3 regions of the Paenibacillus puldeungensis genome follow, and region 2 is predicted to be linked to each of the others. Evidence: riboswitches for the same ligand, from Rfam matches in the RefSeq annotation. Region 2 holds a riboswitch; each other region holds the start of a gene.
What was found. A riboswitch is a leader RNA that binds a small molecule or an ion and turns the genes downstream of it on or off. The one in region 2 is predicted to bind glycine.
Positions count from the first base shown of each region.

Region 1: linked by a shared signal. The riboswitch ahead of sdaAB (L-serine ammonia-lyase, iron-sulfur-dependent subunit beta) and the one ahead of gcvT (glycine cleavage system aminomethyltransferase GcvT) in region 2 are both predicted to bind glycine.
Region 3: linked by a shared signal. The riboswitch ahead of ACFQ3W_RS08935 (amino acid permease) and the one ahead of gcvT (glycine cleavage system aminomethyltransferase GcvT) in region 2 are both predicted to bind glycine.

Region 1 covers NZ_JBHTLM010000001.1:436,989-440,266, reverse strand. Annotated here, with positions in the region: gene sdaAA (L-serine ammonia-lyase, iron-sulfur-dependent, subunit alpha) at 1-601, opposite strand, end outside; gene sdaAB (L-serine ammonia-lyase, iron-sulfur-dependent subunit beta) at 670-1,335, opposite strand; glycine riboswitch at 1,550-1,658, opposite strand; gene ACFQ3W_RS01855 (S8 family serine peptidase) at 2,205-3,278, shown strand, end outside.
Region 2 covers NZ_JBHTLM010000020.1:65,705-68,982, reverse strand. Annotated here, with positions in the region: gene mtnB (methylthioribulose 1-phosphate dehydratase) at 1-656, shown strand, start outside; gene gcvH (glycine cleavage system protein GcvH) at 793-1,188, opposite strand; glycine riboswitch at 1,445-1,547, shown strand; glycine riboswitch at 1,551-1,658, shown strand; gene gcvT (glycine cleavage system aminomethyltransferase GcvT) at 1,787-2,914, shown strand; gene gcvPA (aminomethyl-transferring glycine dehydrogenase subunit GcvPA) at 2,929-3,278, shown strand, end outside.
Region 3 covers NZ_JBHTLM010000005.1:79,910-83,187, reverse strand. Annotated here, with positions in the region: gene helD (RNA polymerase recycling motor HelD) at 1-893, shown strand, start outside; glycine riboswitch at 1,194-1,274, shown strand; gene ACFQ3W_RS08935 (amino acid permease) at 1,435-2,844, shown strand; gene ACFQ3W_RS08930 (TMEM175 family protein) at 2,952-3,278, shown strand, end outside.

The DNA.
Region 1 (3,278 bases), on a different contig from region 2:
CCAGCCCAACCGCATGAACCGCTTGTTCCGGCGTTCCCTCGCGCAGCTCCACCATCGCTCCGGCAGCCATGCCGATCGCCGAGCCAACTTCCGCCTGGCAGCCGCCTTCTGCTCCGGAAATGAAGGAATTGTTGGCAATCACATAACCGATGGCTCCGGCGCAGAATAAGCCGTGAACCATATGCTCATCGTCCCAACCAAAGCGCTCTTGGGCGCTGACGAAAGCGCCCGGGATGATGCCGCAGGAGCCTGCGGTCGGCGTGGCGACGATCCGCCCCATCGAGGCGTTTACCTCAGATACCGACAGGGCGTACGCCATAGCCTGACAGGCGATATCGCCCACCGACGGCTCCGCGTTCCGGCGGTATTCCTCCACCTTTTTCGCATCGCCCCCTGTTAATCCGCTGGTCGACGTGATATTTTCGGTCAGGCCTTTGTGTACCGCCGTCTTCATGATTTGATAATATTCTGTCATCGCGGCCATGATCTCATTAATCGATTGACCCGTTTCCTCCGCTTGATCCTGCAGCATGATTTGCGAGATCGTCTTGGACTCCTTGTCGCACAAGTCGATTAGCTCTTGTAAATTGCGAAACCGCATCTGGATTCGCTCCTTTCATCAATGTCAAACCAAAAACTTAGCCGTATTTCTGTACCTTAACCTGTAAATCAGGTGAGATTAATCATGACAACCCGGCTTACATGAGCCAGCGAGCTGACCGCTCCAACTAACGACTCCGGAATGACCATGTCCGCCTCCACGACGGTCAACGCCTCCCCAGTTCTCCCTTTTCGATCGGTGATGATGTAACCTATATTGACATTCTCCCGACTAAAAAGTGCGGTAATCCCTGCCAGCACGCCCTGCCGGTCCGCGTGAGAAATGACGAGCGTCGGCAATTCTCCCGAACATTTTACCTCAAAGTCGTCAATACTTCGAATTACGATCGTTCCGCCACCGATGGACGCCCCCGTCACTTCTACCCGCTTTTCACCCGCAAATAGAGTGATCTTCACGGTGTTCGGATGCGCGCCAGCAACAACGCCTGTTGAAAAATGAACGTCTACCCCTAGCTCCTCTGCCATTTCCAAAGAATTGCGGATTCTTTCATCATCCGTTGCATAATCCAAAATCCCTCCAACGACAGCCAAATCGGTTCCATGCCCTTTATACGTCTCGGCAAACGAACCGTAAAAGCATATTTGCGCTTTAGTCGGCGTCTCTGCGAGCAACTGTCTGGCAAACCGTCCGATCCGCACCGCACCAGCGGTATGCGAGCTGGAAGGTCCAATCATCGCTGGTCCAATAATTGAAAACACATTTTTGAATCGCATCGTCATCTCTCCCGGTTGTTCATTACTAATATACGTTATGTGAATAAAATACCCTCAGCATACCTTACAGCCAAAGGTTCATCTAAACTGACACAAAAAAGGGACGAGAAAAGGCATGTTGCCCCTTTCTCTGTCCCCGTTACCTGAAAGTTTAATGTCCTGAATCTACCCGGACATGTACCTCTTGGGTGGCTAATCGCTCTCTCCAGAGTGGCGTCAGATCATGGTCCTTGTACCTGAGAGATTCATCTGTCGATTTGCAAAATCGACCCTTTGCTCCTTCGGTGCCACACCTGCCGTGCGGACTCTCCCACAATCCTCATTCGCATTTATCATTTTGATGATAATGTAAAATGAAATAGGTCAAATGTCAATATAGCTAACACCATATATTTATTAAACACACAAAATATTGGTCCTTATGGCCTATTTTTATGAGAATAAATGTATATTTTTCATAAATTGCTACTTGTTAATATAATTTTACAATATATACTGATTCTATAAACTCCATATTCTCCCTTATTTTATGATTTATAGAAAATAAGGTTCACTCCATGTAACCTTTTACTACATGTACCTCGATCGCCATCCGGTTGTTTTCAATGTTAAGTTGAATGCCATCTTGGATCCACTACCCAGTCCATTGCATGTTTATTCTAACTCCCTGCCACCATGTCAGTTCATCTCTTAACATAAATCTAAACTACACACTGTTTACTATACCCTTTAAAGGAGGTGGTTGCAAAAAGCATAACGCAAGGCTTTGTTCCCCTGAAAGGGCCCGGATTAAACGTTAAATGATTCGGGTTGTGTCACAAGAGGATGTATTCAAGGTAACATCAAACCCAGTAAAGGGAGTGGAAAAGTTGATTAATCTTAGTCGATTCCGCAAACGTTTCTCACTCGGTATGTCGATCCTCCTTGTGCTTACCTTCGCCCCCGCGACCTATGCCGACAACGCCGGTTCTTCAGGCAAAATCAGCCTAAAATCAAGTTCGCCTCAACTCGCCGGAGCCAAAATTGATCCCAAGCTAACGAAGCAGTTCAAGCAGGATGAGTATGTGACCTATCTCGTCAAAATGAAGGAACAAGCCAATACGGCTTCTGTAGCCAAAGCTTCGCTGCAAAAAGCTAAGCTAGAGAAAGTGACCCCGGCAGCCGCTAAGCTTAACGCTCGAACTTCTGTCATTAGCGCCTTGCGCGAGACGGCATCCAGTTCGCAATCTTCCTTGGATCAATACTTACAGCAGGCGAAAAAATCAGGGGATGTAAAAGAATACAAAAGCTACTTTATTGTAAATGCCATGGCGGTGACAAGCACGAAAGAGGTGCTTGACCAAATCGCACTGCTTCCTGAGGTAGAGAAAATTTTACCGAACGAAGAACGGTTTTTGCATAAGGTAGAAATCGATAAAAGCACAGCAAAATCGGGTACGGCAACCCGTGCGGCAGGCCCTGCCGTTGTAGCCCCTACCGCAGGCTCTGCGGCAAAACCTGCCGTAACTCCTTCGACCGGCTCCACTGCAGCCCCGGCGATCACGCCGAGTACTCCGCCGGCCGCTGACAAGTCCGGAGCGAAAGATGCTGCCGGCTCAGCCCCTGCTGTTACCAAACCAAACAGCATCGAGTGGAACATTGCCCAAATCAATGCCCCTGAGGTGTGGTCAAAAGGCATTGACGGAACGGGAATTGTGGTTGCCAATCTCGATACAGGCGTCGAATATACACATCCGGCTTTACGAGCCAAATGGCGCGGGTTTGATGCCTCGGGCAATGTTGTTAACCCCGAATTAAGCTGGTATGATCCGCACAGCCACGCTTCGCTGCCGGCCGACACCCATGGACACGGTACGCACACCATGGGAACTATGGTTGGTTCAGAACCAAACGGTTCGAACCAAATCGGCGTAGCGCCCGGTGCAAAATGGATTGCAGTTCGC
Region 2 (3,278 bases):
TGACGTTTGCGGACATCCGTTGGGAGGAAAAGCAAACAGCTCTTGCGGAGCTGCGAGCCATGAATGACCAGTTGGCCAAACTCGGCTGGTTTCCGGGCTCGAGCGGAAATCTGTCAGTCCGGGTTGGCAGTTTTACCCCGAATGAGTTCTATTTTGCGGTCAACTCTCGTGTGAAGGACAGATCGCCCATTTCGGCGGAAAGCTATCTGTTCGTAGATGCTGCAGGGAATCCTTGTGAAGCGACCGACCTGGAGCCTTGCTCTGAAACGCCTGTTCATGCGAAAATCTATCGAATGACCGGCTGCGGTGCGGTTTATCATGTCCATACGGTTTTTAATCATGTGCTTAGTGATTATTACAGTGACGAAGGCTATGTTGCAGTACAGGGTAACGAGCTAACCAGGGATTTCTGTACAGGTATTGTTGGGGAATCCGAGCAGTTACGTATTCCTATACTCCCTAATAGCGTGGACATATCATCGATCACTAAACAAATCCCCGGGGCACTAAACCTGGATGTCCCTTGCTTTTTGATGCGAAATCACGGTATTTACGTTTGGGGAAAAACAGCGTTGGAGACAAAACACCGACTTGAGGCTTTTGAGTTTATTTTCGAGGTGCTATACCGTTCTCTGCTGCTCCCTCCCAAACGTTAAGCCAAATAGTGAACAGGAAAACCGCTGAAGAGGGAATCTCTTCAGCGGTTTTTTACTATGTTTTGTCGTCTATAGCTTGGACTTAAATGTTATTGTGCTGCTATTTGAGAGAAACTAGTCTGCGCGTACCAACATATCATTTTTCGATAAACTCCGCATACCCCTTCGCATCCAGCAACTTGGCAAATGCGGCATTTGGGTCTTCCTTAAGCCGAATCCGAACCATCCAGCCACCGTCGTACGGCTCCTCATTCACAAGCTCGGGGGCCGACTCCAGTTTCCCGTTAATTTCGAGCACCGTTCCGCCGACCGGCGTAAACAAATCAGCCACCGTCTTGACCGACTCGATTGTCCCGATGCCATCCTCCGCTTCTACTTCCTGCCCCAGATCCGGCAACTCAACGAATACAATATCACCAAGCCGGTGTTGGGCTATGTCGGAAATGCCGATTTTTACCGTACCATCGCCTAAATCAAGCACCCATTCATGCTCCTCACTGTACCAAACATTCTCCCTAATAACGCTAGCCACGCCAGTCTCCTCCTCTTTTCGGGTGGTAATCCGAATTATTAAATACAGGTAGAATATGAAATGTCTGACTATAAGAGAACTTCCACGTTCAGATTATTCCAAATCTAGCTATCATGTCAATATTATTAACACTAATCCTAGATTCGGTATCATGTAAACGCTGCCTTTAATACATCTTAAAAATAATAAAAATTTTTATGATAACTTTATTGACATATTCACGGGATTTGGGTATTAATGGATGTGTAGTCAGCGGTTGAGGGCAGAGGGAGAGATTACGGAGCACCGCACTGTAACGCCGAAGGAGCAAGCCGCACACCCGCGGTGAATCTCTCAGGCAAAAGGACTTCTGCCGGACGCATCTCTGGAGAGAATTCGCAATCCCGCGAATCACCCAAGGGGAAACCTGTGTTTTTCACACCTTATGCCGAGCACCTATACAGGGTAACTCTCAGGTACCAAGGACAGAGCCCGAGAAAATCCGCATGTTTTAAACATGCACGATATTTTCTTTGGCCTGTTTTTTTATGCTCAAATTTAGCTGGTAAACAAAGAAAATTCAAAACGGCCCATTAGCGGCTACACTTGAGGTGATCCAATGTCTGACCACAATCTGCAAAAAACGCCGCTCTATCCCCTCTACCATCAATACGAGGGTGTTCGCTGCATCGATTTCGGCGGCTGGGAGCTGCCGGTACAGTTCAGCGGTATTCAGAAAGAGCACGAAGCCACCCGCGAGCGAGCCGCGCTGTTTGACGTATCGCATATGGGCGAATTTTACTGCACCGGTCCGGAGGCGAAGAGCTTTTTGCAGCGAATGACGACCAATGACGTAACGTTGCTTGAACCTGGAAAAGCTCAGTATACACTGCTTTGTTACCCGAATGGCGGCGTCGTTGACGACCTGCTAGTCTATAAGCTGGCCGAAGCCGAGTTCATGCTTGTCGTCAATGCCTCCAACATCGACAAGGATTGGGCGTGGCTGCAGCAGCACCTTCCCGAATCGGGCGTAGAGCTGCGTAATGCCTCTGATGATACTGCCTTACTCGCTTTGCAAGGGCCGCACGCTGCAGCCATTCTATCGAACGTGTGCAATGCCGATCTGACAGGCTTAAAGCCCTTCCGTTTCCTGCCTCAAGCCAATGTTGGAGGCATTTCGCTTCTCCTCTCCCGAACCGGTTACACCGGGGAAGACGGGTTCGAAATGTACTTGAACGCGGTGGATGCCCCGGCGCTTTGGGATGTACTGATGAAGGCCGGAGAAAGCTTCGAACTCGTTCCCGCAGGCCTTGGCGCAAGAGATACGCTGCGCTTTGAGGCCGCGCTTCCCTTGTACGGCCAAGAACTATCCCAGAGTATTACTCCGCTGGAGGCGGGTCTAGATCGATTTGTGAAGTGGATTAAGGGTGATTTTGTGGGACGTACGGCCCTTTGGGAGATGCATGAACAAGGCTTGCCCCGCAAAATGGTGGGGCTTGAAATGCTTGACCGCGGTATTCCCCGCACCCATTACCCTGTTATTGCCGGGGAGACACAAATTACTATTGGTGAAATAACAACTGGTACACAGTCCCCTACGCTTAAAAAAAGTTTGGGCATGGCGCTGATCGATAGCTCCTTTGCAGAGATGGGTACGGAGCTGGAGGTTGAAATCCGTGGCAAACGACTCAAAGCCAAGGTTGTGCCGCTGCCATTCTATCGTCGAAACTCATCCGCCAAGCGGTGAAAGGAGCCAATATTATGTTGAAGCACCGTTATCTACCTCTGACCGAACAGGATCGCGAGGAAATGCTGGCTGTAATTGGCGTGGATTCCGTGGATGCGCTGTTTAAGGACATACCGGATGATCTGCGCTACCAAGGAACACTCCCGGTGTCTCCGCAGCTTGACGAATACGCACTAACTCGGCATATGTCCATACTGGCCGCACGGAATGCCGATACGGACCGTTATGTCAGCTTTTTGGGCGCAGGCATTTATGACCATCATATTCCTTCCGTTATAGGGCATGTCACCTCCAGATCGGAATTTTATACGGCCTATACTCCCTACCAGCCGGAAATCAGCCAAGGCGAGCTTCAGGCAATCTT
Region 3 (3,278 bases), on a different contig from region 2:
ATAAGGACGATTATGTGGCAATGACGAAGGAAACCGAGGTTCCGGAGCATTGGCCGGACATTTGCGAGCAAACCAAAGGTAAGCTAGGCCAGCTTGAACTATTTTATGAGGATGCGACACCTTTCTTGTATTTAAAAGAGCTCATCGAGGGCGTTCGGACGAATACGGAGGTGCGGCATATCTTCATCGATGAGGGTCAGGACTATTCGATGTTTCAATATGAATTTCTGAAAAAGCTGTTCCCTCGAGCGCGTATGACAGTACTCGGCGATTTCGGGCAGGCCATCTTCACGCAGGCTACGGAGCTATACGGGGCTGATTCGCCGCTCATCCGGCTTTACGGCGAGTCGGACACCAGACTGATTCGTCTTGTCCGCAGTTATCGATCGACCCGCGAGATCGTGGAGTTTACGAAGTCGCTCCTGCCAGGCGGCAAGGAGATCGTGCCCTTCGAAAGAAGCGGGAAGAAGCCGCTCCTCTCCAAGGCGGGCAGTGATGAGCAGCTGGTAGCGCGAATCGCAGAGGATCTCGCGGCTCTGCAAGCGGCAGGCTATGCCTCCATCGCCGTCATCACGAAAACGGCCGCCGAAAGCAGCGAAGCCTACGACCTCTTGATCGCACAGGGATGCCCTCCCTTGCGGCTTGTTACGAAACAGACGCCTACCTTCGAGAAGGGGACGCTGGTCATTCCCGCGTATCTCGCGAAGGGCGTTGAATTCGACGCCGTTCTGATCTATGATGCTTCTTCTCGGATGTATCATCGGGAAAGTGAGCGCAAACTCTTTTATACGGCATGCACGCGTGCGATGCATCGGCTGCTGCTATACGCAACAGGAGAATGGACGCGATTCATTGAGGTGTTGGATACGTCTTTGTATGAGGTAAGACAGTGAGTCATTAAGGCGCTGTGCTATAGGCAGACAACCAGTAGCAAATTATTGCGGGTTTGAAAGAGCGGCGGATTCCCTATATAACGCTCCGGGGAAGCCTGGAGGAACGTATGCACAAGGTAGACGAGGTGCTGGCAAGGGTTAGCCCATACCAGAATTACTTCGGCGAGCTTCGAGCTTAGTGGAATTAATTGTCGTTGACAAAACATTTAACTAGGATTAGTATTGAAAAAAATTGAAAGTTGATCACCAATCAAAACTTAATACTTAGCAGCTATGATCGCTATGGATCACACTATAGCAGGAGCAGCTTCTGGAGAGACCGCGGGAAAATCGCGGCGCCGAAGGGTTCACAATCTCAGGCAAAAGGACAGGAGGGTACTGAATAATTTATTTGCTATTCTGGCAATCGTTAGAATACCATTTATTATTTATTATTCTTTATGACCAGGAGATTGGAGCGCATCCAATCTCTTTTTTTATTGGCTTTTATTAAGTTCATTGTTTCACATGAAAAATTAAATGATTTAAGGGGGAGCTAGGCTTGGCACAACAAGAGTTAAAGAGGGAGTTAGAAAATCGGCATGTTCAGCTTATAGCGATTGGAGGTACCATTGGTACCGGACTATTTTTAGGATCAGGGAAAGCTATACAACAGGCAGGACCATCCATCATCTTCGCTTATTTAATTATAGGGATCGCCGTTTTTTTCGTGATGAGAGCGCTTGGAGAACTTCTGCTATCTAAAGCAGGTTATCAATCCTTTACAGATATTGCCGAAGACTATCTTGGACCGCGGGCCGCATTCGTAACCGGATGGACCTATTGGTTTTGCTGGATTATGACGGCGATGGCCGACGTTATTGCAGTGGGGGTTTACGTGCAGTATTGGTTTGATATCCCGCAGTGGGTACCCGCCATCGTCTGCTTAGTCGTCTTATTGGGACTCAATCTCTTAACCGTAAAGAATTTTGGGGAACTGGAATTCTGGTTTGCTTTAATTAAGGTAGTGACCATTCTTGCCTTGATCGCTATTGGGGTTGTTTTGCTGGTGATTGGATTCAAGACAGATGCCGGAGCGGTTACGCTTAAAAATATTTGGGGGCATGGCGGACTATTTCCTAACGGCATTTCAGGCTTCCTGCTTTCCTTCCAAATGGTTGTGTTTGCCTTTGTCGGTGTGGAGTTGGTCGGTGTATCGGCAGCGGAAACATCCAATCCGGAAAAAAATATCCCCTCGGCGATTAATAAAATTCCTTTAAGAATCCTATTCTTCTACGTGGGTGCAATTATCGCGCTGTTATGCATTAACCCATGGACCGGGCTGAGTGCATCAGAAAGTCCTTTTGTTAAAACGTTTAGTTTAGTCGGGATTCCAATTGCTGCGGGCATTATTAACTTTGTCGTATTAACCTCCGCCGCATCTGCTTGTAACAGCGGGATGTTTTCAACGAGCCGAATTCTCTATAATTTAGGAAAAAATGATCAGGCCCCATCCAGCTTTGCAAAGCTGAACAAAAATCATGTACCAAGTAATGCGTTATTGATCTCGACGATTGTTCTGTCCGTGGGAGCTCTGTTGAGTAAGCTTATTCCGGAGCAGGCTTTTGGGATCGTGACCACCATTAGCGCCATTTGTTTCATTTGGGTTTGGGGTATCGTTCTGGTTTGCCATTTACGGTATAAGAAAACAAAGCCGGAATTACATGCAACGTCTAAATTCAAAGCACCATTTACACCTTTCGTTAATTATGTTGTCCTGGCGTTGTTTGCTATCATTCTGATCATTATGCTTTTTGCGAAAGACACACGTCCTGCCCTATTGCTGACACCTCTATGGTTCATTCTATTATTTGCCTTGTATTCGGTGAATCGCAGAAAAAAGGAAGCAAGCAGCAAAGTACCCGTGCAGAAGCAACAATCAGTTGATGCCCCGCCCCCGGTTATTCATTAAATCAGATTGACGTTTACCTAAGAAACTTATGCTGTAGAAGAAGGGATTTCACAACTTACGTCGAAAGCTACACATTCCAAAATCCTTCCAAGAAAGGAATGAATGTGTTGAAGGCGAATCGTATGGAAGCGTTCAGCGATGGCGTTCTTGCCATTATCATTACCATTATGGTGCTGGAATTGAAAGTTCCAGAGGGCCATAGCTGGAGTTCGTTGGTTGGCCTGGTGCCCAAGTTCCTCAGCTATGCGGTCAGCTTTGTGTATGTTGGGATCTATTGGAATAACCATCATCATCTTCTTCACACGGTTCGTACCATAAATGGAAAACTGATGTGGATAAATTTGTTATTGCTATTCTCGCTATCTCTGATCCCATTTTCTACGGCTTGGATCGGAGAAAGCAACTTCTCCGCGACGCCTGCGGCGTTATACGGT